Regions from separate parts of the Novosphingobium sp. GW821-FHT09E05 genome, predicted to be linked through region 1. Evidence: riboswitches for the same ligand, from Rfam matches in the RefSeq annotation. Region 1 holds a riboswitch; each other region holds the start of a gene.
The links. Region 1 has a riboswitch for cobalamin ahead of cobW (cobalamin biosynthesis protein CobW). Riboswitches for the same ligand answer to the same signal wherever they lie in the genome.
Positions count from the first base shown of each region.

Region 2: linked by a shared signal. The riboswitch ahead of AC07M9_RS03775 (TonB-dependent receptor plug domain-containing protein) and the one ahead of cobW (cobalamin biosynthesis protein CobW) in region 1 are both predicted to bind cobalamin.
Region 3: linked by a shared signal. The riboswitch ahead of AC07M9_RS15665 (TonB-dependent receptor plug domain-containing protein) and the one ahead of cobW (cobalamin biosynthesis protein CobW) in region 1 are both predicted to bind cobalamin.

Region 1 is NZ_JBWKOQ010000003.1:385,448-394,945, forward strand. It holds gene cobN (cobaltochelatase subunit CobN) at 1-3,201, opposite strand, end outside; gene cobW (cobalamin biosynthesis protein CobW) at 3,446-4,495, opposite strand; cobalamin riboswitch at 4,685-4,923, opposite strand; gene AC07M9_RS16135 (ABCB family ABC transporter ATP-binding protein/permease) at 5,114-6,934, opposite strand; gene AC07M9_RS16140 (SDR family NAD(P)-dependent oxidoreductase) at 7,015-7,713, opposite strand; gene yaaA (peroxide stress protein YaaA) at 7,710-8,462, opposite strand; gene AC07M9_RS16150 (aspartyl protease family protein) at 8,515-9,402, opposite strand.
Region 2 is NZ_JBWKOQ010000001.1:800,409-809,906, reverse strand. It holds gene AC07M9_RS03780 (ABC transporter substrate-binding protein) at 1-511, opposite strand, end outside; gene AC07M9_RS03775 (TonB-dependent receptor plug domain-containing protein) at 700-2,559, opposite strand; cobalamin riboswitch at 2,664-2,851, opposite strand; gene AC07M9_RS03770 (cell wall hydrolase) at 3,030-4,280, shown strand; gene AC07M9_RS03765 (hypothetical protein) at 4,430-4,774, shown strand; gene mdh (malate dehydrogenase) at 5,237-6,199, shown strand; gene sucD (succinate--CoA ligase subunit alpha) at 6,331-7,221, shown strand; gene AC07M9_RS03750 (2-oxoglutarate dehydrogenase E1 component) at 7,422-9,498, shown strand, end outside.
Region 3 is NZ_JBWKOQ010000003.1:269,061-278,558, forward strand. It holds gene AC07M9_RS15640 (helix-turn-helix domain-containing protein) at 1-416, shown strand, start outside; gene AC07M9_RS15645 (aromatic ring-hydroxylating oxygenase subunit alpha) at 591-1,928, shown strand; gene AC07M9_RS15650 (TonB-dependent receptor) at 2,090-4,360, shown strand; gene AC07M9_RS15655 (SDR family oxidoreductase) at 4,447-5,193, shown strand; gene AC07M9_RS15660 (nuclear transport factor 2 family protein) at 5,190-6,251, shown strand; cobalamin riboswitch at 6,337-6,580, shown strand; gene AC07M9_RS15665 (TonB-dependent receptor plug domain-containing protein) at 6,752-8,725, shown strand; gene AC07M9_RS15670 (PepSY domain-containing protein) at 8,737-9,498, shown strand, end outside.

The sequences.
Region 1 (9,498 bases):
GGCGAACAGCTCGCGCTCGGCCTCGCCCTCGACGCCCGCGCCGTAGGCGTAGCTGCCCCAGTCGAGGTAGATCTCGGCGAGGTCGGCGCGGTCGTGCCACAGCTTCTCGTCGATCATCGCCTGGAGCCCGGCACCGTAGGCCCCCGGCTTCGAGCCGAAGACGCGGGCCCCGGCCCGGCGCGCGGCCAGTTCGGGGCTCTGGCCCTGCGCTTCGAGCCCTGCGACCTCCTCGCGGTGGCGTTCGGCGGCGGGGTTGTCGCCCTCGGGTTCGCCCAGCGCCATGACGGCGCGGGCGGCGCTGTCGATCAGGTCCATCTGTTCGGGGAAGGCATCGCGGAAGAAGCCCGAGACGCGCAGGGTCACGTCCACGCGCGGGCGGCGCAGTTCGGCGACGGTCATGATCTCGAAGCCGGTCACGCGGCCCGAGGTCCACTCCCAGCGCGGCCGCACGCCCATCAGCGCGAGGGCCTGCGCGATGTCGTCGCCGCCGGTGCGCATGTTGGCGGTGCCCCAGGCCGAGAGCGCCATGGCGCGCGGGTATTCGCCCTCGCGTTGGAGGTAGTCCTCGACCAGCAGCTGCGCCGACTTGAAGCCGAGGTCCCAGGCGACGGCCGTGGGCACCGCGCGGGTGTCCACCGAGTAGAAGTTGCGGCCGGTGGGCAGCACTTCGGGGCGGCCCCGGGTGGGGGCGCCGGAGGGGCCGGGCATCACGAAGCGGCCGTCGAGCCCGGCGAGCAGGGCGGCGGTTTCGGCTTGGCCGCAGGCGTCGACGCGCGGGGCGAGGTTGTCGACGATCTCGGCGAGGACGGCTGCAGTTCGGCTGCCGGCCGGCTGATAGGGTGAAAGCGAATCCGCCCACTCCGCCGCCAGCAGTTCCAGCCGCTCCACCGTATCGCCCAGCGTCCGCCACGGATCGTCGGACACCGCCGCCAGCATCGCCGGTCGCGCGCCGTCCCATGGATCGCCCATCCGGCAGTCGAGCGGATCGAACGCCAGAGCGAAATCCTCCGCCATCGCCCGCAGCAGCGAGGCCTGCCCGGGCCGGTCATACCCGCGCGGCGTCCGCGCCAAAGCCACCAGCAGGTCGCGCCGCAGCCGGCCCTCGGGCGAGTGGCCGAAAACGTGCAGCCCGTCGCGGATCTGCATTTCCTTCAGATCGCACAGGTAGTTGTCGATTGCGGAGAGGGCATCGTCGCCGTCCCCCGTCGCCCCGGCGTCCTGGTCCAGTCCGTTGCCGCGCGCGAGGTCGAGGATGTCGCGCCGCAGCCTCTCCAGTCGGCGCGGGTCCATGCCGGCGGCGAGGTAGTATTCGTCGACCAGCGCCTCAAGCTGCTTGAGCGGCCCGTAGCTTTCGGCGCGGGTGAGGGGCGGCGTCAGGTGGTCGATCACCACCGCGCCGATGCGGCGCTTGGCCTGCGTGCCCTCGCCGGGGTCGTTGACGATGAAAGGGTAGAGCTGCGGCACCGGCCCGGCGCAGATCTCCGGGAAGCAGTCGGCGGAGAGCGATATCGCCTTGCCCGGCAGCCATTCGAGATTGCCGTGCTTGCCGACATGCATCAGCGCCTGCGCGCCGAACTGCCTGTCCAGCCAGACGTGGAAAGCGAGATAGGCGTGGGGAGGGGGCAGCGCCGGGTCGTGGTAGCTGGCCTTGGGGTCGATGTTGTACCCGCGCGCCGGCTGCACCGCGAGCGCGACGTTGCCGAAGCGGTGGACGGCGAGGCGGAACGCGCCCTCGCGCACGAAGGGGTCGGCCTCGGGCTCGCCCCAGCGTTCGAGCATGGCGGCGCGGGCGGCCTCGGGGACCTGTGCGAAGGCGGCGCGGTAGTCGGCGAGGGGGAGGGCGATCTCTCCGGGCCGGTCCAGCGAGGTGAGGTCGTTGGTCACGCCGCCGGTCATCAGCGCCATGAGCGCCGCGCCGTCCTGCGGAGCGTTGCCGACGTCGTAGCCCGCCGCCCGCAAGGATGCGAGGATCGAGGCGGCGCTGGCGGGGGTGTCGAGGCCGACGCCGTTGCCGATCCGCCCGTCGCGGTTGGGATAGTTGGCGAGCACCAGCGCGACCTTCCGCTCGGGCGCGGGGGTGCGGCGCAGGCGGGCCCAGTTGGCGGCGAGGTCGGCGGCGAAGGCCACGCGGTCCGGCGCGACCTTGGGGACGACGATGCCGCACTGGGTCACTTCGTCGAAGCGCTCGGCGGCCTTGAAGGCGACGGCGCGGGTGAAGATGCGGCCATCCACCTCGGGCAGCGCCACGTTCATGGCGAGGTCGCGGGGGCCAAGGCCGCGCGCGGCGGCGCGCCAGTCGGCCTCCTCGACGCCCGCGAAGGCGACCTGGAGGATCGGGCAGTCGGCGCGCTCCAGTATGCCGGGGGTGCGCGGCTCGCCCGAGGAGGAGGAGGCGAAGCTGGTGGCGTTGATGACCACGTCGGGGGCGATCCCGGCCATCAGCCCGCCGAGCCAGTCGATCGCGAAAGGCTCGCGCAGCGCCCGGACGTGGACGGCGGCGACGTTGAGGCCGCGCGCTTCCAGCGCGGCGACCATGGCGTCCACCGCGTCGAGCGTACCGGCGATCATCAGCGCGCGGTAGAACACCAGCAGCGCGACCGGGGCATCCGGCTTCCAGCGCGCGTGAAGATCGGCGAGGCCGGGGCGATCCACGCCGGGGATGTAGAGCCCGGCATCGGCGACGGGCACCGGGTCGTCGGGCTGGCCGCAGTCGTCGCCGATGATCCGCGCTGCGGTGCGCAGGAACGAGAGGGCGTTGGCGGTGCCGCCCTGGCGCAGGTAGTCGCGCAAGTGCTCGACCTGGGCGGCGGGCAGCGTGCAGGCGCGGTCGAGCGCGGGGTCGTCCTCCCGCCCGTCGGCGATGGCGGCGAAGGCGATGCCGCGTTCGCGCGCCACGGCGGCGATCTCGTCGATGCCGTAGGGCCAGTAGCTCTTGCCGCCGAGGAGGACGACGCAGACGAACCTGGCGTGGGCGATCACCTTCTCGACGTAGAGGTCGATCGAGTAGGGGTGCTTGAGCTGCAACAGGTTCGCTAACCGCACGCTAATGCCACCTTGCGGCAACTGCGCGGCGGCCTTGGCGAAGCAGGCGAGCTCGCTGTCCGCCACCGTCAGGATGACGATGTCGCCCGGCGGCTGGTCGAGGTCGATGGCCTCCTCGCCGTTGGTGATGGTGCCGGGGGTGGCGGAGAGCAGGTGCATCAGGCGGGGTTTCGCATGGCGGCAGTGTCCCGGTTTGTGCGCGCCACGCGCACGGTACGGGCGGCCCACCTCCCGCTACCCGAGAGAAGGATGCTCGCACCCCACACCCCGTCGCCCCCGTGAAGGCGGGGGCCCCGCTTCCCTTCCGCCCCGCTCGAAGGAACAAGCGGGGTCCCCGCCTGCGCGGGGACGACGGGGTTTTGTGGGATGGGGTGGGGCGGGATGGGCATCGGCATCGGCTCGTTCAGACCGTCACCGCACCGAGAACGTCGGCCAATCCTGCCTCGATGGCGGCGCGGTCGAGGCCCTTCTGGCCGATCACCACCAGCTGCGTGCGGCGCGGTTCGCCGGGCTTCCAGGCGCGGTCGTAGAAGTGCTGGATACGCGGGCCGACGGCCTGCACGATGAGGCGGCTGGGCTTGCCCGCGACCGCGACCATGCCCTTGATGCGCAGCACGTCGTGCGCGGCGATCAGCGTGGCCATCTGCGCAACCAGCGCGTCGAGGTCGGCCACGTCACCGCCCGAGGCGACGAAGCTGTCGAAGTCGTCGTGGTCGTGGCCTTCGTCGAGGCCGTCGATATGCGACTTGCGGCTGTCGAGGTCGTCCTCGGCCGCCGCGGTGATGCCGAGCAGGGCGGCGATGTCGACCGCGCCGTGGTCGGCGTGGATGATCTTGACGCCGGGACGGGTCTCGGCCCCGACCAGCCCTTCGACATGGGCCAGCGCCTCGGCATCGACGAGGTCGGTCTTGTTGAGCACGACCATGTCAGCGCATCCGAGCTGCTCTTCGAACAGCTCTTCGAGCGGGCTGTCGTGGTCGAGGTTGGGGTCGGCGGCCCGGGCGGCGGCCAGCGCGACCTCGTCGGTGGCGAAGCGGCCGGCCGCCACGGCATCGGCGTCGATCAGCGCGATGACGCCGTCGACGGTCGCGCGGGTGCGGATGTCGGGCCACTGGAAGGCCTTCACCAGCGGCTTGGGCAGGGCGAGGCCGGAGGTCTCGATGATGATGTGCTCGGGCGGGTTGGGCCGGTCGAGCAGCTTCATCATGGTGGGCAGGAAATCGTCGGCGACGGTGCAGCAGATGCAGCCGTTGGCCAGTTCGACGATGTCGTCCTCGGGGCAGGCCTCGTCGTTGCAGCCCTTCACCAGTTCGCTGTCGACGCCGACGTCGCCGAACTCGTTGATGATGAGAGCGATGCGGCGGCCGCCCGCGTTCTGCAGCAGGTGGCGCACGAGCGTGGTCTTGCCCGCTCCCAGGAAGCCGGTGATGACGGTGGTGGGCACTTTGCTCAATGGTCTTCTCCCCGCGCCGGGCGACTTCTGCACGGCGGGGCGTCCCATCGATCGGGCGATCGACGACCCGGCACGCGCGTCGGGCAGGCGCGAGGACGCCCGGCGCGTTGTGCCGATGCGGCCCCGGCCGCATGACGAACGTCGCTCAGACGGAAGTACCGTGCCGTGACCATCCCCTGGACCAAGGCAAGAGCGACCAGAACGCCGGCAGGTCTCCTGGCTCGCGGGTCAGGGCTTGATGCACGCCTTCCCAGGCCCCGCATGACTTAGCGTCCGGCCCAGTGGCTGCTTCCCCGGCTGGGGGAAACGATGTGCATCGCGCTCGCCGCTTACAGTTGCAGGGACAGCTGCGGAGTTGGGTGGTGAACCACCCGCACCGCCTTCCCGTTTTAAGCCTCTTTCGAGGCACCGGCGCGATCTTCGAAACCGGCGCGTTAACGCCGGTCCGAGGGCGGCAATAGGGGGATTTTTGCGGTGTGCCAATCGGAAGATTGCGGGCGACGTGGTCAGCGTCGGGCCGATCGGGGGGGCGGCCATCTGCTCGCCAGATATGAGGGAGCGGCGGGGAGTGATGCGTCGGGACCGCCTGTCGTGAAGTGCGATTCCCGTGGGCGGCGCCTATTCCGCCGCCTCGATCATCGCCTCGGCCTCGGCGGCCTGGCGCGACCACATCTCGGTGTAGAGGCCTTCGCGGCGCAGGAGCTGCGCATGGCTGCCGCTCTCCACCAGCCGGCCTTCGTTCAGCACCAGGATCTTGTCCGCATCGGCGATGGTGGACAGCCGGTGTGCGATGGACAGCGAGGTACGGTGTTCGGCGACGCGGTGGAGGGTGGCGAGGATGTCCTGCTCGGTCCGCGTGTCGAGCGCGCTGGTGGCCTCGTCGAGCACGAGGATCGGCGGGTTCTTGACGAGGGTGCGGGCGATGGCGACGCGCTGCTTCTCGCCGCCCGAGAGCTTGAGGCCGCGCTCGCCCACTTCGGTGGCGAAGCCCTTGGGCAGGCGGGCGATCAGGCTGGTCAGCGCGGCGCCCTGCGCGGCGGCCTCGATCTCCTCGAGGCTGGCGCCGTCGCGGCCGTAGCCGATGTTGTAGCCGATGGTGTCGTTGAACAGCACCGAATCCTGCGGCACGATGCCGATCGCGGCCCGCAGGCTTGACTGCGTGACCTCGCGGATGTCCTGCCCGTCGATCAGGATCCGGCCCGAAAGCGGGTCGTAGAAGCGGAACAGCAGCCGCGCGAGCGTGGACTTGCCCGCGCCCGAGGGGCCGACCACCGCGAAGGCCTGTCCGGCGGGCACCTCGAACGACAGCCCGTGCAGGATCGTGCGGTCGGGATCGTAGCCGAACACCACCTCGTCGAACACGATCGAGGGCTGGCGGATCACCAGCGCCGGCGCGCCGGGCGCGTCGGGCACTTCGACCTGGGTGTCGAGCAGGCGGAACATCTCCGCCATGTCGATCAGGCCCTGCCGGATGGTGCGGTAGACCATGCCCAGCATGTCGAGCGGGCGGAACAGCTGCGTCAGGTAGGTCTGCACGAAGACCAATTGGCCCGCCGTGTACTGGCCGCGGTACCAGCCCCAGACCGTCCACGCGAGCGCACCCGCCATCAGCAGCGTGACCACGACGCCCTGGACGATGTTGAGCAGCCCGAGCGAGTTCTCACTCTTCACCGCCGCCACCGCATAGGCGCGGGTGGCCTGCGCGTAGCGAGCCTCCTCACGCGCCTCGGCGGAGAAGTACTTCACCGTCTCGTAGTTCAGCAGCGAATCCACCGCGCGCGACAGCGCCTGCCCATCTAGCCGGTTCATCTGCTCGCGCAGCTTGGTCCGCCACTCGGTGATCGTGCGCGTGACCCAGATATAGGCCGCGACGGCCAAGGCGGTGGCGAGTACGAGCCCGATGCCAAAGTTGATGTAGAAGATCACCGCGACGACCAGCAGCTGCAGGATGGTCGGGGCGATGTTGAACAGCATGAAATAGAGCATCGTGTCGATGCTCTTGGTCCCGCGCTCGATGGTCTTGGTGACCTCGCCGGTGCGCCGCGCGAGGTGGAAGCGCAGGCTCAGGCGGTGGAGCTGGCCGAACACGTTCTCCGCCAGCGCCCGCGTCGCGTCCTGGCCGACCCGCTCGAACACGATGTTGCGCAGGTTGTCGAAAACCGTCTGCAGGAGCCGCCCGGCCGAGTAGGCCAGCACCGTCAGCATCGCCAGCTGGACCATCTTGGGCCCAGTGGCGCCCATCAGGTCGACCGCCCACTTCATCAGATACGGCAGCACCAACTGCGTGCCCGTCGAGAGCAGGATGAACACGCAGGCCCACACGATCCGCCACCGCAGTCCGGCGTCGTCGCGCGGCCAGAGGTACGGCATGAAGCGCAGAAGCGTGCGCCAGCCGTCGTGGCGGGCGTTGGAATCGGGTACGGCTGTATCGGGAGGCATCGTTGCTATTTAGGGATCGGCGCGGTTTAAGGAAGTGTCCGCTGCAACAATCCGGCAACGGCGCCAAAGACCCGCCATGATCAGAACGGGATTTCGGTGCCTTCGTAGTCGAACAGCTTGCCGCTGTCGGGCACTTTGAATTCCTCGATCACGTCAAGCAGCTGCAGGGCGGCGCGCTCGGCGTCGAACAGGCGGCCCGGCTGGACGGCGCCCTGGAACGGGCGCGACAGGTCGGTATCGACCGTGCCGGGATGCAGGGTGACGACGATCGAGCGGTCGTTGCGGCGGCGCTCCTCGATCGCGAGGCCCCGCACCAGCATGTTGAGCGCGGCCTTCGACGCGCGGTAGCCGTGCCATCCGCCGAGCCGGTTGTCGCTGATCGAGCCGACACGCGCGGACAGGGCGGCGAACACCGTTCGGCCGGTGCGGGGCATGATGGGGAGGAAATGCTTCGCCACCAGCGCCGGGCCGATCGCGTTGACGGCGTAGACCCGCGCCAGCCACTCCGGGTCGAGATCGCGCAATGCCTTTTCGGGGCCATGCTCGCCCGCATGGAGCAGGCCTGTCGCGACGATCACCAGCGTCGGTGCGGGCCCCTTGGCGACATGCGCGGCGGCGGCGGCGATGCTCGCTTCATCGAGCAGGTCGAGGTGCTGCGTGCCACTGCGCGAACGGGCGAAGCCGTGGACAATGTCGAAAGCGCCTTCCTCGACCAGCGCTGCCTCGAACGCACCGCCGATCCCGCCGGACGCGCCGATGACCACTGCTGCTGCGCTCATGTGCGGGTGAAACGCCAGCGATCGGGCTCGCTCTCGGCCGCGTCGAAGCGGTAGCCGTCGCTGTCGAAGCCGCGCATGGCGTCGACGTCGGTGATGTGATGCTCGCACAGCCAGCGCGCCATCATGCCGCGCGCGCGCTTCGCATTGAAGCTGATGAACCGCGGACCGTCGGGTCCGGGCTCGCGGAACTCGACCTCGATCACACGCAAACCTTGGAGCCTGCCCTTCACGGCCGCGAAGTATTCCTGGCTGGCGAGATTGAGGATGACGCCCGAACCCTCCTCGGCAACCTGCTCTCGCAGAACGGCTGCGATACGGTCGCCCCACCAGTCGGTCAGGCTCTTGTGGCGCGGTGCCCAGCGGGTGCCCATTTCCAGACGGTAGGGCCGGATCCCGTCGAGCGGCCGGAGCAACCCGTAGAGACCCGATAGCATCCGCACATGGTCCTGGGCGAAGGCGACGCCCGCATCGTTCAGCGTATGCGCCTCGAAGCCCGTGTATACATCACCGGCGAAGGCGAACAGGGCCTGCCGCTCGGGCAGCTCGGCGAAATCGCGGAAGCGGTCGGCGTTGAGCTTGGCGAGACGCGGCGAGATGTGCATCAGCTCGGACAAGCGTTTCTGCGAAAGGTTGGCGGCCGACTTGGCAAGGCCGCGCGCCTCCTCGGCAAAATGCGGGGGCGTCACGTCAAGTGGCGGCAGGACGCGCTCGAAGTCGAGTGTCTTGGCGGGTGAGAGCAGGGCGATCATGGCGCGGCGGTAGCGACGGGCGCCGCCGGCGTCAAACGGCCGCCGCTGCGTTTCAGTCCACCTTGCCGATGTCGAGCAGGACCTTGCGCGACGAGAAGTCGATGGCGACGCGCTTGAACGCGCGCAGTTCGCGCATGCCGAGGAATATCGCGGGCCGCTTGTTCAGCTTGAGTTCGCCGAAGGCAGGCGCATCAGCATAGGCGATGAGTACGTTGGTGACCGCTATCCCCGCAAGGTCCAGTTTGTTCGCGACCCCAAGCTCTACGGGAAGGTCATGGCCGGTGACGCTCGACAGCGTGCCCCGCAGCATGTCCCTGGGCCGTGCCTTGTGAGCCAGCGCGCGTTGCAGCGCGAGGTTGCCGACGCTGCCGCTGGCGCCCGTGTCGATCACCACGTCCACGCGCACGCCGTCGATGGTCGCGTTGGTCAGGATCAGCCTGCCGGACTTATGCCTGGCCTGCACGACGATCTCGAAACCCTGCCGGCCGCCCAGCTCGCGAGGCGTGCCGATCCGGATGGTGTTGCGGGCGAAATCGAGCAGCACACGCTCGTGCTGCAGGCTGTCGGTCCCCAGGATGCCATCGGCGCCCATGTTTCCCCCTTCCAGCAGCGGCACCGTAAGGTCGTAATAGGAGCGCGGGCCGATATCGATCGAGTCGACCTGCGCCGTGGCGACGTGGTGTATGCCGGCGATGCCCATGACCCGCACCTGTGGCCCCTGTACCAACCCCAGCGTCCCGGCCAGCGTGGTGGATACGACAGTGCGCTGGGATCCGGTATCGATGAGGAAGCGGTACGGCCCGATGCCGTGTATGGCCACATCGATCGTCATGCGCGCGTGGGCATCGGCCGCCCCCTGCACGGTGTCGGCCGGGGCCCCGTCTGTCGACGGCGATGGAACCGGCGTCGCGCCCAGGATCACGGGATTGGCGATCAGCATCGCCAATGCCAGGCTTATTCCCGCCACAGCATCCTCCTCGCGAATTCAAGCTCGCGTATGTCTTTTCGAGGGGCTATATTAACATGATCTTGCGCA
Region 2 (9,498 bases), on a different contig from region 1:
CGGGAATGCGCGCGGCGCCGGGCGCGGGCGCGGCGGCTTCCAGCGCGAGGTTCATGCGGCGGGTCAGCGCCTCGCCCGCCTTGCGGTTGCCGGTCAGCGCCGCCAGCGTGCGCACCTGCTCCAGCGCCTGCGGCATGTCGGACGGGATCGGCTCCAGCACCACGCGCATGCCGAGATCGCGCAGCGCCTGCGCGGTGGTGGGCGAGAGGAAGCTGCTGGCCACCACAACGTCGGGCTTGAGCGCCGCGATCTCCTCGACCGCGCCCGACACGGCCGCGAACCGGCGCGCGCGGGCGATGTCCATCGAAGTCGCGGACGGGTCGTGGCTGTAGTGCGAGATCGCCAGCAGCTGCCCGGGATACGCCACCTCGGCCAGCACCGCGTCGGTGCAGGGGTTGAGCGAGACGATGCGCGGCCGCGCGGCATCGACGACGGGGGCGCCCGGCCCGCAGGCGGCGAGAGTGAGGGTGAGGGTTAGAGCTAGCAGAGCGGCGACGGGGCGCATGGTCATCCCCGCCCCCATCTTCGTCGTCCCTGCGAAGGCGGGGACCCATCTGAGGTCGCTTCGTGTGGCCCGGCCATCAGATGGGTTCCCGCCTTCGCGGGAATGACGAGGTGTGGGTGTGCGGGTCGGAAACGACGACCCCTGCCCCGAGGGAAGGGCTGCCCGGGTCGGCCCTGTAGCGACCGACCCTGCCGTCACATCTTCACGCGGACGCCGGCGTAGGCCGAACGGCCGGGCGTGCCGTAGGTCCGCACCGTTTCGTAGTGCTCGTCGAACAGGTTCTCGACCCGGCCGTAGACCTCGACGTTCCCGGTGACGGCGAAGGCCGCGCGCAGGCCGGCGACGACATGGCCGCCGACGTACTGCGTGTTCGCGGTGTCGTCATAGCGACCGCCGCCGACCCGCAGGTCCGCGCCCAGCTTGAGGCCCAGCTCCCACGCCTTGTCGATGCTGGCGTAAAGGTTGGTGCGCGGCCGGCGGGCAAGGCGGTCACCGGTCAGCTCGTTGGTCGCGTCTAGGTAGGTGGCGGCGATGTTGACGTCGAAGCCTTCCCAGTTGGTGACCTGCATGCCCAGTTCCACGCCCTGCGCCCGTGCGCGCCCGACGTTGTAGTAGTTGAACTGCGTCAGGTCGTAGTCGATCAGGTTTTTGGTCTTCCTGTCGAAGTAAGTCACCGTGAAGGCACCGGTTCCCTGCGCGAAGGGCAGTTCCACGCCGGCATCCCAGCTCTTGGAGGTCTCGGGATCGAGCGCGCGGAAGCCGGCGTTGCTGTAGAGCTGGTAGAGCGAAGGCGCCTTGAAGCCCTCGCCGTAGCTGGCGCGCAGGATCGGGGCCTCGTCGCCCTCGCCCAGCACCCAGGCGCCGTTGGCGGCGAAGGTGGTCCTGTGGCCGAAGTCCTCGTGGTCGTCGTAGCGCAGGCCGCCGTTCAGCGTGAGGCCCGTCAGCGGACGCACCGTGAGGTTGCCGTAGTAGCTGTCGAGCGAGGTGCTGTCCTTCGAGCCGTAGTTGTCGTCGAACTTCTGCTTCTCGGTCTCGGCGCCCAGCTGGACGCTGGCCATCTCGATCGGGGCGAAGGACAGCTGGCCTTCGAAGCGCTCGGTGCGGCCGTTGGTCTCGTAGGGGCCGAACACGGCGTCGTCCGACACGCGGTTGGTGTCGTTGATGCCGTAGCCGATCCGCGCCGAAAGCCGGTCCTCCAGCCCCGAATACCGCACGTTGGCATAGCCCAGCGTGTCCCGCTTGCGGCCCACGTTCAGCGCATCGGCGCCGGTGTTGTCGTAGTCGTAGTCGCCCTTGGTGTAGAAGCCGCCGGCATCGACCGACAGGCCCTGCGCCAGTTCGACCTGCGCGCGCGCATTGGCCGACTTGCTCTCGAAGCCGTCCTTCTCGGTGGCGCCTCGGCGCTCATTGAAGGCGGAGTAACCGTCGCCCTTCAGCCAGTTGCCGCCGAGCGTCAGGCCTACCGGGCCGACGAGGCCGGCGGCGGAAGCGCTCACGTTCCGGCGGTCGCGCCAGCCGTATTCGGCCTGCGCGCGGGCGGTCCACTGCTCGGTGGGCCGTGCGGTGATGAAGTTGATGACGCCGCCGATCGCGCGGCTGCCCCACAGCACGCCCGACGATCCGCGCACAATCTCGACGCGGTCGAACTGGCCGATCGTCAGGTTGCCGAAGTCGAAGCCGCCGCCGACGTCACCCGGATCGTTGATGCGCACGCCGTCGATCAGCACCAGGCTCTGCGCGTTCTCGGCGCCGCGGACGAAGACGCTGGAAGGCTGGCCGAAGCCGCCCGACTGCACGACGCTGACGCCGGGAATGCGCGCCAGCACGTCGGTGGCGCTGGTCGCCTGGAAACGCTCGATCTGGTCGCGGGTGACGACGCTGACCGACTGCCCGACCTGGGTGACGGGGGTGGGCTCGCGGGTGGCGGTGACGACGATCTGGCCGCGCTCCATGCGGATGGCGGCGGGATCGCCCTCGTCGAACACGCCGGCCTCCTGCGCCATCGCGGGAGTGCTTGCCGCCAGCGCGGTGCCGAGCAGAAACAGGTACTTCATTATATGTCCTCCGAACCTTGAACGTGTCTCGCCGTTCATGGCGGAGGCCTCGCGCGCCCCTCATGGCACGCGGACCCGCTGCACCCGGAACACCCCGTCCGGCTGCGGAACGACCATCCTGGGCAGGTCTCCTGGCTCCCGGATCATCGCCCGCCCCCGCCTTCCCAGCCATGAGGCCAGTGGCGCGATGGAGACGGGCTCTCCGGTCACAGTTGCGGGGGCAGCGCCGGCAGTTGCGGCCGGCTTCCCTCTTAGGCCCGGCAAACCGGGCACCCATGACGTGAGAGCGCCGATAGTGCGGAGTTGCACGGTTTGCAAGCGAACCGTCATCCCTGCGAGAGCAGGGATCGCTGACCGAGCCGAGCAGGGATGCAGGCGGTGCATTGCCTCAAGGCTGCCCGGCGGTCCCGGCGTTCGCCGGGATGACGGCTATCGGCAATTTCTTAAGGCCTTAAGCGTAGAGCCCCGCCCTGTACCGCAACGGGACGGCGACGAATGGCGGGATGCGCCGCGCGGCTTGCGCAGCTAGGCCCGGTGCTGCCGAACTGCGCCCATGCTTTGACAGGAACCGAGTGCCCCCAGCCGCCGCCTTTTCCGAACTCCCGGCCGCTCCGGCGGACGCGCGCGGATTCGATGGCTGGGAACGCCCGCGCGACTTTTCGGGCCGTTTTGCCCGCCGCGCGCACGGCATCGGCCGCCACCCGCTGAAGCTCCATCGCCGCTGGACGCTCGGCGTCGCCGCGCTCGCCGCCGTGGCGCTGCCCGCCTTCGCCGCGCCCGACCGCTTCGCCATCGCCGACGCGGGGACGCAGGACACCCCGGTCGCGCCGATGCCCTTCGAGCAGGCGGGCGCCAGCTTCCCCGGCTCGGCGTTCTATTACCTCGACAGCGAGGTCGCCCCCCTGCGCGTGGGCGAGGGCATCCACTCCGACGCCGACGACGCGGTTTCCGGCCCCGGCCCGATCGCCCGCGCCTTCCGCATCGACAACTCAGGCGTCGACCGCAGCCGCGCGCTGCAGTGCCTGACCGCCGCGATCTACTACGAAGCCGCGAGCGAAGCCGACGCCGGCCAGCGCGCGGTGGCGCAGGTGGTGCTCAACCGCGTCGCCCACCCCAGCTATCCCAAGACCGTGTGCGGCGTCGTCTACCAGGGCTCCGAGCGCTCGACCGGCTGCCAGTTCTCGTTCACCTGCGACGGCGCGCTGGCCCGCCGCCCGCAGCGCCTGTTCTGGGACCGCGCCGAGGCCGTCGCCCGCGCCGCGCTGGCGGGCTACGTCTACGCGCCGGTCGGCCTCGCCACCCATTACCACACGGTCCAGGTCAGCCCCTACTGGGCGCCGAGCCTCAATTACCTCGGCACCATCGGCGCGCACCGGTTCTACGCTTTGCGCGGCGCGGCGGGCAGTCCGGCGACCTTCCGCTACGCCTACCTCGGCGGCGAGCCGGTGGCCGCCCCGCACCGCCGCGACGACAGCGCCGACACCACCGCCGCGCTCGACCCGCTGGCGGTGCAGCGCGCCTTCGGCCTCGTCGAGACCCGGGCGATCGCCGCCCCGGCCCCGCAGGCCGCCACCGCCACCGCCCCCGCGCCGGTCTATTCCACCGCAGTCACCCAGCGCGGCGGGGACGCCCTCTACCGCGCGCAGAACCTGCCCGCCTCGGAGGGCATCAAGGCCGAGTATGCTAACTCCGGGCGCTGGATAGCCAACCCGCAGAATTGATAATCAATCGATTGCAAAGAGATAGACCGGGGAAACCCCCTAGGGGTCTTGGTCAAGACTTAAGCAACCAAGTCCTCTCATGATGGCTTAGCCCCTTCCCTGCTAGGAAGGGGCCACGCCAAGACCCCGAACAAAGAGGCCCATCGCACATGACCATCCGTTTTGCCGCCGCCTGGGGCGGGACAACTCCGGCCATTTCGCGTTCGCTGTGCCTCGGCGCCCCGCTCGGCGCCGGCAACGACAATCCGCCCTGCCCGCGCCGCCTCGCGCTGCACGCGGTGCCCAGCGCGCCCGAGGCCGAGCTGGACGCCGGCCTCGCCGCCGCGCTCATGCACTTCGCCCGCCACGGCCTCTCCGCCGCCACCCAGGCCCGCGACGAGGCGCTCGCCGCCCACGCCTCGGGCGACGCCGAGGCCAGCGCCCGCTGGCTCGAGATCTGCCGCAGCCTCGACCGCCGCATGGCGCAGGCGGCGGAGCGCCGGCTCGGGGCGTAAATCCTCCCGGTCTTTGGGCGCCTGCATTCCGGCCCCACCAACCCCCGTCGTCCCCGCCTTCGCGGGGGCGACGGATGCTTGATCGGAAAAGGCATGGCGGACCTCTCGACCTGAACGACCAGCCCACCCGTATCCGGCTTTCGACGAGTCGCATCCGGGAGGGCTTGCCTCCTCCCCCGCGATGCCCGAAATCTCTTTCGCAGAGTCCGTGGCGCGCACGCTCCCCTTTGCAGCTCGAAAAGAGGGCCGATTTTCCGCCGATTACGGCCTCTATTGCAATTGCGAACTATTATCAGTTAAAAGTGCCGTCATCCGCATGTCAGCAACCCTTTGTCGGTTGCAATGTCGCCGATGGGGGCGTAGGGCCGGCTCCGCAAACCCGGCGCCTGCCTTCTGCGGGATTGAAAGCAGGCCGCCTTGAAGTCCGGACAATCCCGCCACTGGGAAGGACAAGCACGGATCATGGCTCGTAAGAAGATTGCCCTCATCGGCGCAGGCAACATCGGTGGCACTCTCGCTCACCTCGCCGCGCAGAAGGAACTGGGCGATATCGTCCTGTTCGACGTCGCGGAAGGCCTGCCGCAGGGCAAGGCGCTCGACCTGTCGCAGTGCGGCCCGGTCGAAGGCTTCGACGCCGCCATCACGGGCACCAACGACTACACCGACATCGCCGGCGCCGACGTCATCATCGTCACCGCCGGTGTGGCCCGCAAGCCTGGCATGAGCCGCGACGACCTGCTGGGCATCAACCTCAAGGTGATGAAGTCGGTCGGCGAAGGCATCGCCGCCAACGCGCCCGACGCTTTCGTGATCTGCATCACCAACCCGCTCGACGCGATGGTCTGGGCGCTGCGCGAATTCTCGGGGCTCCCGCACAACAAGGTCGTCGGCATGGCCGGCGTGCTCGACTCGGCGCGCTTCTCGACCTTCCTCGCCTGGGAATTCGGCGTCTCGGTCCGTGACGTCACCAGCTTCGTCCTGGGCGGCCACGGCGACACCATGGTCCCCGTCGTCGAGTACTCGACGATCAAGGGCATCCCGGTTCCTGACCTCATCAAGATGGGCCGCTCCACGCAGGAGCGCATGGACGCCATCGTCAAGCGCACCGCCAACGGCGGCGGCGAGATCGTCGGCCTGTTGAAGACCGGCTCGGCCTTCTACGCGCCCGCCGCCTCGGCGATCGCCATGGCTGAATCGTACCTCGGCGACCAGAAGCGCATCCTGCCCTGCGCCGCGAACCTGACCGGCCAGTACGGCGTCGACAACCTCTACGTCGGCGTGCCCGTCGTGATCGGCGCCGGCGGCGTCGAGCAGGTCATCGAGATCGAACTGACCGAGCAGGCCAAGGCCGGCCTCCAGGTCTCGATCGACGCGGTCAAGGAACTGCTGGTGGCCTGCAAGGCCATCGACGGCTCGCTCGCTTAAGACTGCTATTCGCCTCCGCCGTCGCCCCGGCTTTCCGGGACGGCGGCGGAGGCAAAGTTTTTAACTGGCCCCCGGCCGTTGTTTTCACTGGATCCCGGCCTTTGCCGGGATGACGGAAGAGGTAGGAATCGATGTCGATCCTCATTGACAAGAACACCAAGGTCATCACGCAGGGCATGACCGGCGCGACCGGCACGTTCCACACCGAGCAGGCGCTCGCCTACGGCACGCAGATGGTCGCGGGCGTCACCCCCGGCAAGGGCGGCACGACCCACATCGGCCTGCCCAACTACAACACGGTCGCCGAAGCCAAGCACGCCACCGGCGCCTCGGCCACCTGCATCTACGTTCCGCCGCCGTTCGCCGCCGACTCGATCCTCGAGGCGATCGACGCCGAGATGGAACTGATCGTCTGCATCACCGAGGGCATCCCCGTCCTCGACATGGTCCGCGTCAAGCGCGCGCTCTCGGGTTCCAAGTCGCGCCTCATCGGCCCGAACTGCCCCGGCGTGCTGACCCCCGGCGAGTGCAAGATCGGCATCATGCCCGGTTCGATCTTCTCCAAGGGTTCGGTGGGCGTCGTTTCGCGCTCGGGCACGCTTACCTATGAAGCCGTGTTCCAGACCACCAACGCCGGCCTCGGCCAGACCACCGCAGTCGGCATCGGCGGCGACCCGGTCAACGGCACGAACTTCATCGACGTCCTCGAGCTGTTCCTGGCCGACGACGCCACCCAGTCGATCATCATGATCGGCGAGATCGGCGGTTCGGCCGAAGAAGAAGCGGCGCAGTTCCTCAAGGACGAAGCCAAGCGCGGCCGCAAGAAGCCCATGGCGGGCTTCATCGCCGGCCGCACGGCGCCTCCGGGCCGCCGCATGGGCCACGCGGGCGCGATCGTCTCGGGCGGCCAGGGCGGCGCGGAAGACAAGATCGCGGCGATGGAAGAAGCCGGCATCAAGGTGTCGTCCTCGCCCTCGCTGCTCGGCGAAACCCTTGTGGAACGCCTCAAGGAACTCGCCTGAGTTCAGGCGCCCGGCGCGCGGCGCGGGTTCCTCGGAACCCTGCCGCCGCCGGGCACTTACGACGATACGCGCCGGGCATGCGGCCTGGGCGCGATGATACCCAAGCGGACTTTCGGTCCTTCCTCCCCGGGAACCGTCGGCTCCGCGAACACAGGACAACGCCGGGACAAGTCCGTCCGGCGTGGCGATAGGTGATTCCTATGGGCGACGAGAGTTTCGAATTCACCCCCGACATGGGACTCGACGAGCCCCAAGCCGGCCCGAGCTGGCAGCGCGGCACCTGGCCCCTCGTCGGCGGCGACGCCGAGGATGACTGGACCCAGGGCCTCGATCCCACGGCGCTCAAGGCCGAGATCAAGAAAACCGCCGAAAAGGGCGGCGCCAAGGTCGATCAGTCGCGTATAGACGAAGCGGCGGCCGATGCCTTCCGCGCAATGACGCTGATCCGCACATATCGCGTGCGCGGTCACCTTGCGGCGGACCTCGACCCGCTCGGCCTCAACCAGCGCAAGCTGCCGGCCGACCTGACCCCGGAATACCATGGCTTCGTCGGCGCTGCGCAGGACCGCAAGGTCTATGTCGGCGGCACCCTCGGCCTCGAATGGGCGACCGTGCGCGAGATCGTGCAGATCCTGCGCGCCAACTACTGCGGCAAGGTCGGCCTCGAGTACATGCACATCGCCGACACCGAGGAGCGCCGCTTCCTCCAGGAACGCATGGAAGGCGCGAACAAGGAAATCGAATTCACGCCCGAGGGCAAGAAGGCGATCCTCTCGGCCGTCGTGCGCGGCGAGCAGTACGAGAAGTTCCTCGGCAAGAAGTACGTCGGCACCAAGCGCTTCGGCCTCGACGGCGGCGAATCGATGATCCCCGCGCTGGAGGCCGTCATCAAGTACGGCGGCCAGCTCGGCGTGAAGGAAATCGTCTACGGCATGGCCCATCGCGGCCGCCTGAACGTGCTCGCGAACGTCCTCGCCAAGCCCTACAAGGTCATCTTCCACGAATTCTCGGGCGGCACCGCCAATCCCGAGGACGTGGGCGGCTCGGGCGACGTGAAGTACCACCTCGGCACGTCGGCGGACCGTGATTTCGACGGCATCAAGGTCCACATGAGCCTGATGCCCAACCCCTCGCACCTCGAGACGGTCGATCCGGTCGTGCTCGGCAAGGTGCGCGCCTACCAGGTCATCGCCGACGACATCGGCGACGACGTCGGCCCCGACGCGAAGCACAAGCAGGTGCTGCCCGTGCTCATCCACGGCGACGCGGCCTTCGCCGGCCAGGGCGTCATCTGGGAGTGCTTCGGCCTCTCGGGCGTCAAGGGCTACAACACCGGCGGCTGCATCCACTTCATCATCAACAACCAGATCGGCTTCACGACGAGCCCGCAGTTCGCGCGCAACTCGCCGTACCCCTCGGACGTCGCCAAGGGCGTCCAGGCGCCGATCCTGCACGTCAACGGCGACGATCCCGCCGCCGTGACCTTCGTGTGCAAGCTGGCGATCGACTACCGCCAGACCTTCGGCCGCGACATCGTCATCGACATGTGGTGCTACCGCCGCTTCGGCCACAACGAGGGCGACGAGCCCGGCTTCACCCAGCCGCTGATGTACGCCAAGATCCGCCAGCACCCGCCGGTCAGCAAGATCTACGCCGACCGCCTGAAGGGCGAAGGCGTGATCGACGACGCCTTCCTGCCGCACACCGAGGAAAGCTTCACCGCCCACCTCGAGGAGCAGTTCGAGGCGGCCAAGACCTACAAGGCCAACCAGGCCGACTGGTTCTCCGGCCAGTGGAGCGGCTTCCACAAGCCCGCCGATCCCGAAACCGCGCGCCGCAACGTCGACACCAAGATCGAACCCAAGCTGTTCGAGAGCCTGGGCCGCACGCTGACCACGGTTCCGGAAGGGCTGACCGTCCACAAGACGCTGGCCCGCGTGCTCGCCGCCAAGGAAGAGATGTTCAAGTCGGGCGAAGGCTTCGACTGGGCGACGGCCGAGGCGCTCGCCTTCGGCAGCCTCGTCACCGAGGGCTACGGCGTTCGCCTGTCGGGCCAGGACTGCGGACGCGGCACCTTCTCGCAGCGCCACGCCGTCTGGACCGACCAGACCGACGAGCACAAGTACACCCCCCTCACCACGCTGCCACACGGCCGCTTCGAGGTGCTGGACTCCACGCTCTCGGAATACGGCGTGCTCGGCTTCGAGTACGGCTACGCCAGCGCCGACCCCAAGACAATGGTGCTGTGGGAAGCGCAGTTCGGCGATTTCGCCAACG
Region 3 (9,498 bases), 120 kb from region 1:
CCGATATCGGCCGCTACCTCAACCGCGACGACAGTTCGAACATCCTTTACGCCTTGCGCAAGCTTGAGAAGGCCGGATTGATCGAGAAGGGCGACGGTCCGCTGCGCCAGACGACGTACCGGGTCACCGCGCACGGCATGGAGCTGACGGACCGTTACGCCAAGGTGCGCAAGGACGTGCTGCTCAGCACGCTCGGGGCGACATTCCAGGGCGAGCAGGAACTCTCGGCCGCGATCAAGGCCATGTGGCGGATCTGCGGGCTTTACGAGCAGGGCGCCCGCTCCATATCGGTGATGCGTGTGCTGCAGGGCGACCGCCAGGCCGAACTGCGGGAGCGCGCAGCACCGGCGAAGCCCGCGACCAAGCGCGCCAGCCAGGCGAAGAAGGGCTCGGCCGCCGCCCGCAAGGCAGGCTGACGCCCCTGCTCCTGATCCTTCCATCCTGATCGTTTTGATAGTTGGTCGATCGACCAGTTTTGTTACTCTGTCCCCAACGAACGACATGCCCCGCATCGACGAGGGCATGCGCCGCGAGAGAGATCGGCCCGCCGGATAGCCAGGCGCGCCGCTCGCTTCCGGGAAGGAGACGAGATGGGAAGGCAAGACATCGACGCCATGATGCTCGACGGCCGCGACGCTGCGAACCTCAGGGGCGATCCGATTACCGGCGACCGCTACACCTCGCGTGAGTTCATGAAGCGCGAATGGGACCACATGTGGACCCGTATCTGGCACGTTGCGGGCCGAACAGCCGAGCTGGAAGAGGCCGGCGACTACGTCGTCCATGATTTCATGAACGAATCCGTGTTCTGTGTGAAGCAGGACGACGGCTCGATCAAGGCATTCTACAATGCCTGCCGCCACCGCGGCCAGCGGCTGGTGTGGGATGCGAGTTCGCAGGCGTCGTTCCAGTGCCCCTACCACGGCTGGGTCTGGGGCAAGGACGGCGTGCTTGAAAAGGCGCAGGACCCGGAGGACTTTCCGCAAGGCAACCCCTGCGGCAGGCTCAAGCTCAAGGAACTGCGCTGCGCCACCTGGGGCGGGTTCGTCTGGTACACGATGGACGACGAGGCGCCCGAACTGCTCGATTTCCTGGCGCCGATGCCCGAGCTCTACAAGAACTATCCGATGGACACCGGGGTGCGGGTGTTCTGGATGAAGATCGACCTCAACACCAACTGGAAGTTCGCCACCGACAACTTCTCGGAAAGCTACCACACGCGCACCGCGCATCCGCAGGTGCCGCCGTGGATCGACCAGGACGTCGACACCGCGCGCCACGAGATGTGGCTGGGCGGGCATGGCCGCACGGTGCAGCCGATGCGCCCGTCGCTGTCGGACCGGCTGCCGGATGGGATCGACCATCCCTTCGACATGCTCCTGCGGCAATGGGACATCGACCCCGATGCCTATCCGGACTTCGAGACCAAGGCGATGCAGGGTTGGCTCGACCTCAAGGCCGCGAAGAAGCGGCTGTGGAAGGAGCGCGGCTACTTGCACTACGAGCACATGGACGACGAGGAGATCACCGACAGTCCGCATACGGTGATGTTCCCCAACGTCACCATCAGCTTCCTGCCTGACAACCTGGTCTTCTTCCGCACCGAGCCGCATCCCGAGGACCCGAACAAGTGCACCTTCGACCTGTGGTGCATGGCTTTCCCGGTTGCGGGGCAGACGGTCGTGGAATCGGTCATGGCCGGACCGCAGCCGCTGCGAGAGGCGGAGTTCCAGCACCGCGCCTTCGACAATGGGCGCGGTGTGCCGGAGATCAGGGACCAGATCGTCTTTCAGGACATGCTGCTCGCCGAAGGGCAGCAGAAGGGGATGCATTCGCGCGGCTACGAGGACGCCTACCTGGCGGCGCAGGAAACCCGCGTGCGGTTTTTCCACGAGGTCCTGAACGATTACCTCGAAGGACGGCGCTAGCCCCCGGCCGGGGCGGACGGTTCACGATGAAAGAGCCTGAGCGAACCTGACAGGCTTGGTCGATGCACGAAAATCGCCGCGATGCGATGCGCGATCGCGAACGGGTCGGCGTGTGCCGGCGACAGGACGACAAAAATAACAGAACGAGTGGGAGACGACGCATGAAGACCTGGCTCAACGACAGTTCACGCCTTGCCCTGGGCGCCGCCGCGCTGATGGTATCGCAATCGGCCCTGGCACAGGAGGCGCCGCAGGAAGCGGAGCAGATCGGCGGCATCCAGGAGATCGTCGTCACCGCGCAGAAGAAGTCCGAGAACCTGCAGGACGTGCCGATCTCGATCACAGCGATCGGCGGCGAGGCGCTGGCGGCGACGCAGGGCACCTCACTCCAGGCGCTGCAGGGCCAGATTCCCAACGTCCAGATCGACAACTTCGCCAACACCCCGCAGAGCGCCGTGTTCACCGTGCGCGGCATCGGCGTGATCGAGCCCGACCCCTATGCCGGCAACACCGTGTCGATCGTGGTCGACGGGGTACCGCAGTTCTTCTCGATGGGCGCGCTGCTCGACCTCTACGACATCGACCGCATCGAAGTGCTGCGCGGACCGCAGGGCACCCTGTTCGGCGCCAACACCACCGGCGGCGTCATCAACGTCGTCACCGCGCAGTCGACCGGCGAGTTCGGCGGCCACGCCAAGGCGGTCTACGGCAACTACAACCGCTTTGACCTGACCGGCTCGGTCGAGGCGCCGCTGGTCAAGGACGTGCTCTCGCTGAAGGTCGCGGGCATCCACACCGAGCGCAAGGGCTGGGTCACCAACGTCGTCGACGGCTCCGACATGGGCAGCAAGAACCTCGATGCGGTGCGCGCCTACCTGCGCTTCACGCCCGGTTCGAACTTCGACGCGACGCTCCAGGGCGAATACGTCAACGCGCGCAACGGCGCGCCGATCATCATCAGCGGCGCCTATGCGGGCGAGGCGATCTACGTCGCGCCGGGCACGCAGGGCATGTACGTCAGCCCCTGCGCCGGCGGCGGCCAGTGCGCGGCGCCCGACAAGTACTACAGCGCCAACAACTCGGTACCCGACATGTCCAACATGGACACGTACTCGGGCACACTGACGATGAACTGGCGCAGCACCGGGCTGGGCGACTGGACTTCGATCACCGGCTACAAGCACTTCGAACTGCGCGAATATACCGACCAGGATGGCACCCCGCTGTTCCTCAACGACACCTATCGCCGCACCGAAGGCTGGCAGTTCAGCCAGGAACTGCGCACCAACCTGGAGCTGACTGACACCCTGAACGTGCTGGTTGGCGGCTTCTACCTCAAGGACCACTACGACCACATCCAGGCCTATCGCCTGCAGTTCGCCGCACCGGGCCTGCTCCAGACCAACCTGCAGGACCAGGACAACTACTCGATCTCCGGCTTCGCGCAGGCCTACTGGCAGGCGACCGACCGGCTCAAGCTGCAGGCGGGCATCCGCTACTCGCACGAGCGCACCGCGGCCACGCCCAGCCTGACCACCAGCATCGGTGATCCGGCCGGCTCGAACTACACCGGAGAGGGCAACACGGTGATCGACAGCTTCACCACCGGCGGGCGCAAGAGCTGGAACAACGTCGGCTGGAAACTGGGCGCCGACTACGAGCTGGCCGACCACACGCTGGTCTATGCCAGCTGGGCGCGCGGCTTCAAGTCGGGCGGCTTCACCCAGCGCGTCGGCGTCCCGGCGGATGGCGCCACGCCGTTCGATCCCGAGAAGGTCGACACCTTCGAGGCGGGCATCAAGGCCGACCTCCTCGACCGTCGCCTGCGGGTCAACCTGACCGGCTTCTACACCAACTACCGCGACATGCAGGTCGCGCAGATCTACTTTGACACCGACACGTCCACGCAGGGCAACCGCATCCTCAACGCCGGCAAGTCCGAGATCAAGGGCTTCGAGCTCGAGACCACGGCCGCCCCGGTCGACGGCATGACGCTGCGCGCCTCGCTCGCCTACCTCGATGCCAAGTACAAGGACTTCCCCTATACCGACGCGCTCACGGGGGCCGCGCTCGACCTTTCGGGCTATCGCCTGCAGAACGCGCCGAAATGGAACGCCAGCTTCGGGGCCAATTTCGTGATCCCGCTCGGCAACGGCGCGGACCTCGTCAGCGACGTGTCCTACACCTACACCAGTTCGAAGTATTACACGGCGATCCTCGACACCCCGCGCTCGAAGATCCAGCCGACGCACTTGGTCGACGCCTCGCTCACCTACAAGCCCGACGGCGGCGCTTGGTCGGTGGGGCTGTGGGCGACCAACCTGCTCGACTCCCGCTACCTGTCGACGGTCTACGATTCGCCCGGCTACGGCGGCATCGCCGGCTACGCCCCGCCGCGCCAGTTCGGCGCCTCGGCCAGCTTCGACTTCTGATGCCAACCTTTCTTCGTCGTTCCCGCCTGCGCGGGAATGACGAGCGAGGGGGATATTGCGCCCGAACCTTCACGAAAGACACGATCATGAACCGCGTAGCAGGCAAAGTCGCCCTCATCACCGGCGGCGCTTCCGGGCTCGGCGCCGCCGACGCGCGGTTGCTGGCGGCGGAGGGCGCGCAGGTCGTCATCACCGACCTCCAGGCCGACCTTGGCCGCGCGGTCGCCGCCTCGATCCCGGGCGCGCTGTTCCTCGAGCACGACGTGCGCGACGAGGCGCAGTGGCGCGCGGTGGTCGAACAGACCGTGGCGCACTTCGGCAGGCTCGATGTGTTGGTCAACAACGCCGGCCTCGTGCGCTTCGGCAATGTCGAGGACTGCGATCTCGACACCTTCCGCCTGCAGATGCAGATAATGGTCGAGGGCTGCTTCCTGGGCTGCAAGTCGGCACTGCCGCACATGACCAAGGGCGGCGGCGGCTCGATCGTCAACGTCGCCTCGGTCGCGGCGCTCAAGGGCATCAGCGCGATCCCGGCCTACAGCGCGGCGAAGGCGGGCATCCTGGCGCTCACCCGCAGCGTGGCGGTGCACTGCATCGAACAGGGCTACCGCATCCGCGTCAATGCCATCGCGCCCGGCGCGCACGACACACCGATGACGCAGGCCGCGCTCGCGCAATTGCCACAGGACAACGCCGGGCTCGACCAAGTCAACGCGCATGGGCAGGGCAGTCCGGAGGACGTGGCCAACCTCGTCCTGTTCCTCGCCTCCGAGGAATCGCGGCAGATCACCGGGACCCACATCGTCATAGACAACGGGGAGACGGTGGGATGAACATCGGTCAGGTTGCAGATGTCCAGGCCATCGCCAACGTCCTGGCGGGCCACAGCCGCGCTGTCGACCGCGCGGATAAGGGCTTGTTGGCGGGGTGCTACCACGATGACGCCACCGTCGATTACCGCTTCTTCGAAGGCACCGCGCGCGATTTCGCGGCAATGCTGACGGGCGCGCAGAAGGCCGGGCCGGTGACGCTCCACCGCACCGCGCAGATGGGGATTGAACTCGACGGCGACCGCGCTGCCTCGGAAAGCTACGTCATGGCCTATGCCTCGAGTGCGGGAGAAGCGGGGCCGGCCACCCAGCACCTTATCTGTGGCCGCTACCTCGACCGCCACGAGCGGCGGGGCGGCGAATGGCGACTGAGCCACCGCACTTATGTTCTCGACACCAATGTGAACTGGATCGGCGGGAACGCTCTGCCCGGCCTCGGCGGGCTTGACCATCAGGTACCGATAGGCGGGCACGGCGCCGCCGACGCCGGGATCGCGCTGCTCACGCAGGCGCGCGCGAAGAACAGGACAAAAGGAGCCGAGCCGATGAGCCATGACGCGAACATGATCGACGCCGTGATTGCGCGCCAACAGATTGCCGATATCACGATGGCCTATTGCCGGGGGGTGGACCGGGCCGATGGCGCCTTGCTGGGGAACGTGTTTCACGACGATGCGAGCGTGGTCAGCGGGGCCTTCAACGGCAGCGGTCGCGATTTCGCCAAGGCGATCTGTGCGCTCGTCGAGCAAAGCTATGAGCAGACCTTCCACTCCATCGCCAACCAGTGGATCGAGGTGGAGGGTGACGGCGCCGTGGGCGAGACTTACGTCATCGCCGTCTCGACCGGCCGCGACGGAAACGACACCCTCACCGGCGGCCGCTACGTCGACCGCTTCGAGCGCCGTGCCGACCGCTGGGCGATCGCGGAGCGTACCTTCGTGCTCGACTGGTCGCGCACGGAACCCAGCACGCGCGACATGACGGGCGGCATGTACGGCGCCCTCGACCTCCATGGCTGCCGGGGGCAGGGAGATCCGGTCTACGCCTTCATGGGCAGGTGACTCCTCCACGATGCCAAGCCATCGAACGTCTTGCAGTTGCGCCATCCTCTGTCTAAGGCGCTCGCAGTCGAAGTGCCCAACAGTACTTCGGCAAGATCGCGCTGGTGCCCCGAAAGGGGCTTAATAGGGAACACGGTGAGGGCTTGATTGTCCGAATCCGAGGCTGTCCCTGCAACTGTAAGCGGCGAGCGCGATGCACATGTGCGGCGGGACAAGGTTCCACGCCGCCAGCCACTGGGCCGGACGCTAAGTCATGCGAGGCCTGGGAAGGCCGTGCATCGACGCAGTGACCCGTGAGCCAGGAGACCTGCCCGCGCATGGTCGCTCTTGCCTTGGTCCAGGGGATGGCCGCGGCACGGAACTCCGTCTGAGCGACGCATGTGCGGCGAGGGCCGCACCGGCACATGTGCCGGGCGCTCATGGCGTCCGTCCGGCGCGTGGACCGGCCGTTCGCGCGGAAGCCCTCGTCAGTTTCGCTGGCGCCGACGGGGCTTTTTGCAATGCAATCACGATACGTTTCGCACACGGCGCTTGCCGTCGTCCTCCTGCTCGCGCCCTCCGTGGCCATGGCCGAAGAGGACGCGGATTCCATCATCGTCACCGGCAAGAGCGTCGAGGAGACGCTGCCGCAGGAACTCAGCCGCTACGGTAGCGACCTCTATCAGGTCAGCGAGCAGGATATCGACGACCGGGGCGCAGTCGATGTGGCGGCGGCGCTGCAGACGGTGCCGGGGCTCTACGTCATGCCGGGCAACGGGCCGTTCAGCTACGTCGACGTCTCGATGCAGGGATCGCGTACGCAGGACGTGCTGTGGACCGTGGACGGCATCCGCATCAACAACCGCCTCTACGGCGGCACCTCGCCCAACGACACGCTGCCCGCCAGCATGGTCGAGCGGATCGAGGTGCTGAAGGGCGGCGAGAGCCTCTTCTATGGCACGCAGGCGGCAGCAGGCGTCATCAACGTGGTAACCCGTTCGTTCAGCGACGAGTTCGGCGGTCAGGTCAACGCTCAGGTCGACAGCCGGGCGGGCACCAATGTCGACGGCTACGTCCGGGGTAGCCTGGGCAGGCATCGCTTCGTCGCCTGGGGGTCGCACAACAGGTCGGAAGGCTACCGGCCCTACAGCGAGATGGAGCCCAGTGCGACCGACCGCAAGCGTGGCTACGACCTGTGGTCGATCGGCGGCAAGTACCAGTACGACTTCAATTCCGATCTGCTGCTGAACCTGCAGTACCAGCACACCGAGGCCAAGCTCGACAACCTCTCCGCGATCCGCGTGCGCGAAAGCCGCAACGACCGCAACGAGGAGATCGCCAGCATCCGCCTCGACTACGTCGGCAGCGAGACGGTGCAGTTCTTCCTCAAGGGCTACTACCACGACTGGAACACCGCCTACGTCCAGATCCGCAACGACCTGGCGACCGGCGAGCCGGTGGTGATCTACCCGGCCGGGACCTATTGGGGCTACAAGGACTTCGGCGGCAGCGCCGTGGTCAAGCTGCGGCCGCATAGCGGGCTGGAGTACCTCGTCGGCTACGACTTCCAGAACTTCAAGGGCCGCGACGACGTCCTGCTGATCGGCAAGACAAAGGAGAAGGTCCAGGCCGGCGTACTGCAGGTGCGCACCACCGACGACCTGTCGGACCGCGCGCGCCTGTCGGCGGGGCTGCGCTACAATGACGGCAGCGGATCGAAGAAGACGGTCTGGAACGTCTCGGGCCGCTTCGACCTGAGCGAGGACCTCTATCTTGAGGCCAACGGCGGAACCTCATTCCTGCTCCCCAGCGCGTCCCAGCTCTACCAGATCGATCCGTGCTGCGAGAAGGGCAACCCGAACCTCGAGCCTGAGGAAAGCCTGGGCGTCAACGTCAGCATCGGCGGCCGGTTCGCGGGCGGAACCTTGACGTGGCAGGCGACGGCTTTCGCGCGGCGCATCGATAACCTGATCGACATCGACTATAACGATCCGGCCTATCCTGACGGCATCTACACCAACGTCGATAAGAAGGTGAACGTGCGCGGCGCCGAACTGCAGCTTGGCGCCAAGATTGGCGACGGGTGGGAGCTTTCGGCAAGCTACACCTACACCCGCTCGCGCAATTCCGGCTCGGACCTCCAGCGCGACCGTACGCCCGAACATCTCGCACGCGGCGGCATCGCCTGGCGCCCGACCGAGATCCCGTTCGGCGCCAACGTCTCGGTCAACTGGGTGGGTGACACCTGGCGGACGGTTTCCGGCTTCGGGCGGCGCAACTACGGCCAGTACCTCGTCGTCGACGCGGGGCTGCATATCTACCCCGACGGCGACGCACGCCGTCACCGCTTCGGCGTGAACATCGAGAACCTGTTCGACAAGGACTACGCCTCGGGCCTGGGATCGGCGCCGCGCGACAACGGCAGCGGGCGCTTCCTCTACTCCGTGCGCGGCGTGCCCCGGACGCTGCGGATGAGCTACGGCCTGGCGTTCTGAGGGAGGGGGCGATGACCTTGCGTCCGATCCTTTTCCTCCACCGCTGGCTAGGGATCATCGTCGGCGTCGTCATGACGGTCTGGTGCCTGTCCGGCTTCGTCATGATCTACTCGCCCTATCCCCGCTTGCAGCCGGCCGAGCAGTTGCGGGGGCTGGCGCCCCTGCGGCTGCCGGCCGGGGTGGACTGGACCCACCTTGGGCTCGCCGACGACACGGCCTTGTCCTCGGCGCGGATCGAGCGGCTCGGGGAACGCGCGGTCCTGCGCGTGACCCCGGCCCTCGATCCGGCGCGGCCCATCGCGCAGATGCGGGCGACGCCGGAGAATATCGACCTCGCCTCCGGTCGCGCGGTCGAGCCGCTGTCCCGCGAGGCCGCGCTGGCGCAGGGCCGCTCGTTCGGGGCCCGCTTCGCCATCGACGGGGCAGCGCTGTCCGCGACGCCGGTCGCGATCGACCAATGGACCGTGCAGACCGCGCGGCGTCATCAGCCGCTCTGGCGGATCGACTATGCGGGCGGTGCCACCGCCTATGTCGCCGGGTCGGGTGAGGTGGTGCAGCAGACCACGCGGGCGGAGCGCTTCTGGGGATGGCTGGGCGCAGTGCCGCACTGGCTTTATCCCACGTTGCTGCGGCAGAATGGTGCGCTGTGGTCGCAGGTGGTGATCTGGGCCTCGCTGCTCGGCTGTTTCCTGACGGTGACGGGCCTGTGGATCGGGCTGGTCCGGCTGCGGCGCAACCGCGAGGGAAGGCTGGGTTCGCCTTATCGCGGACTG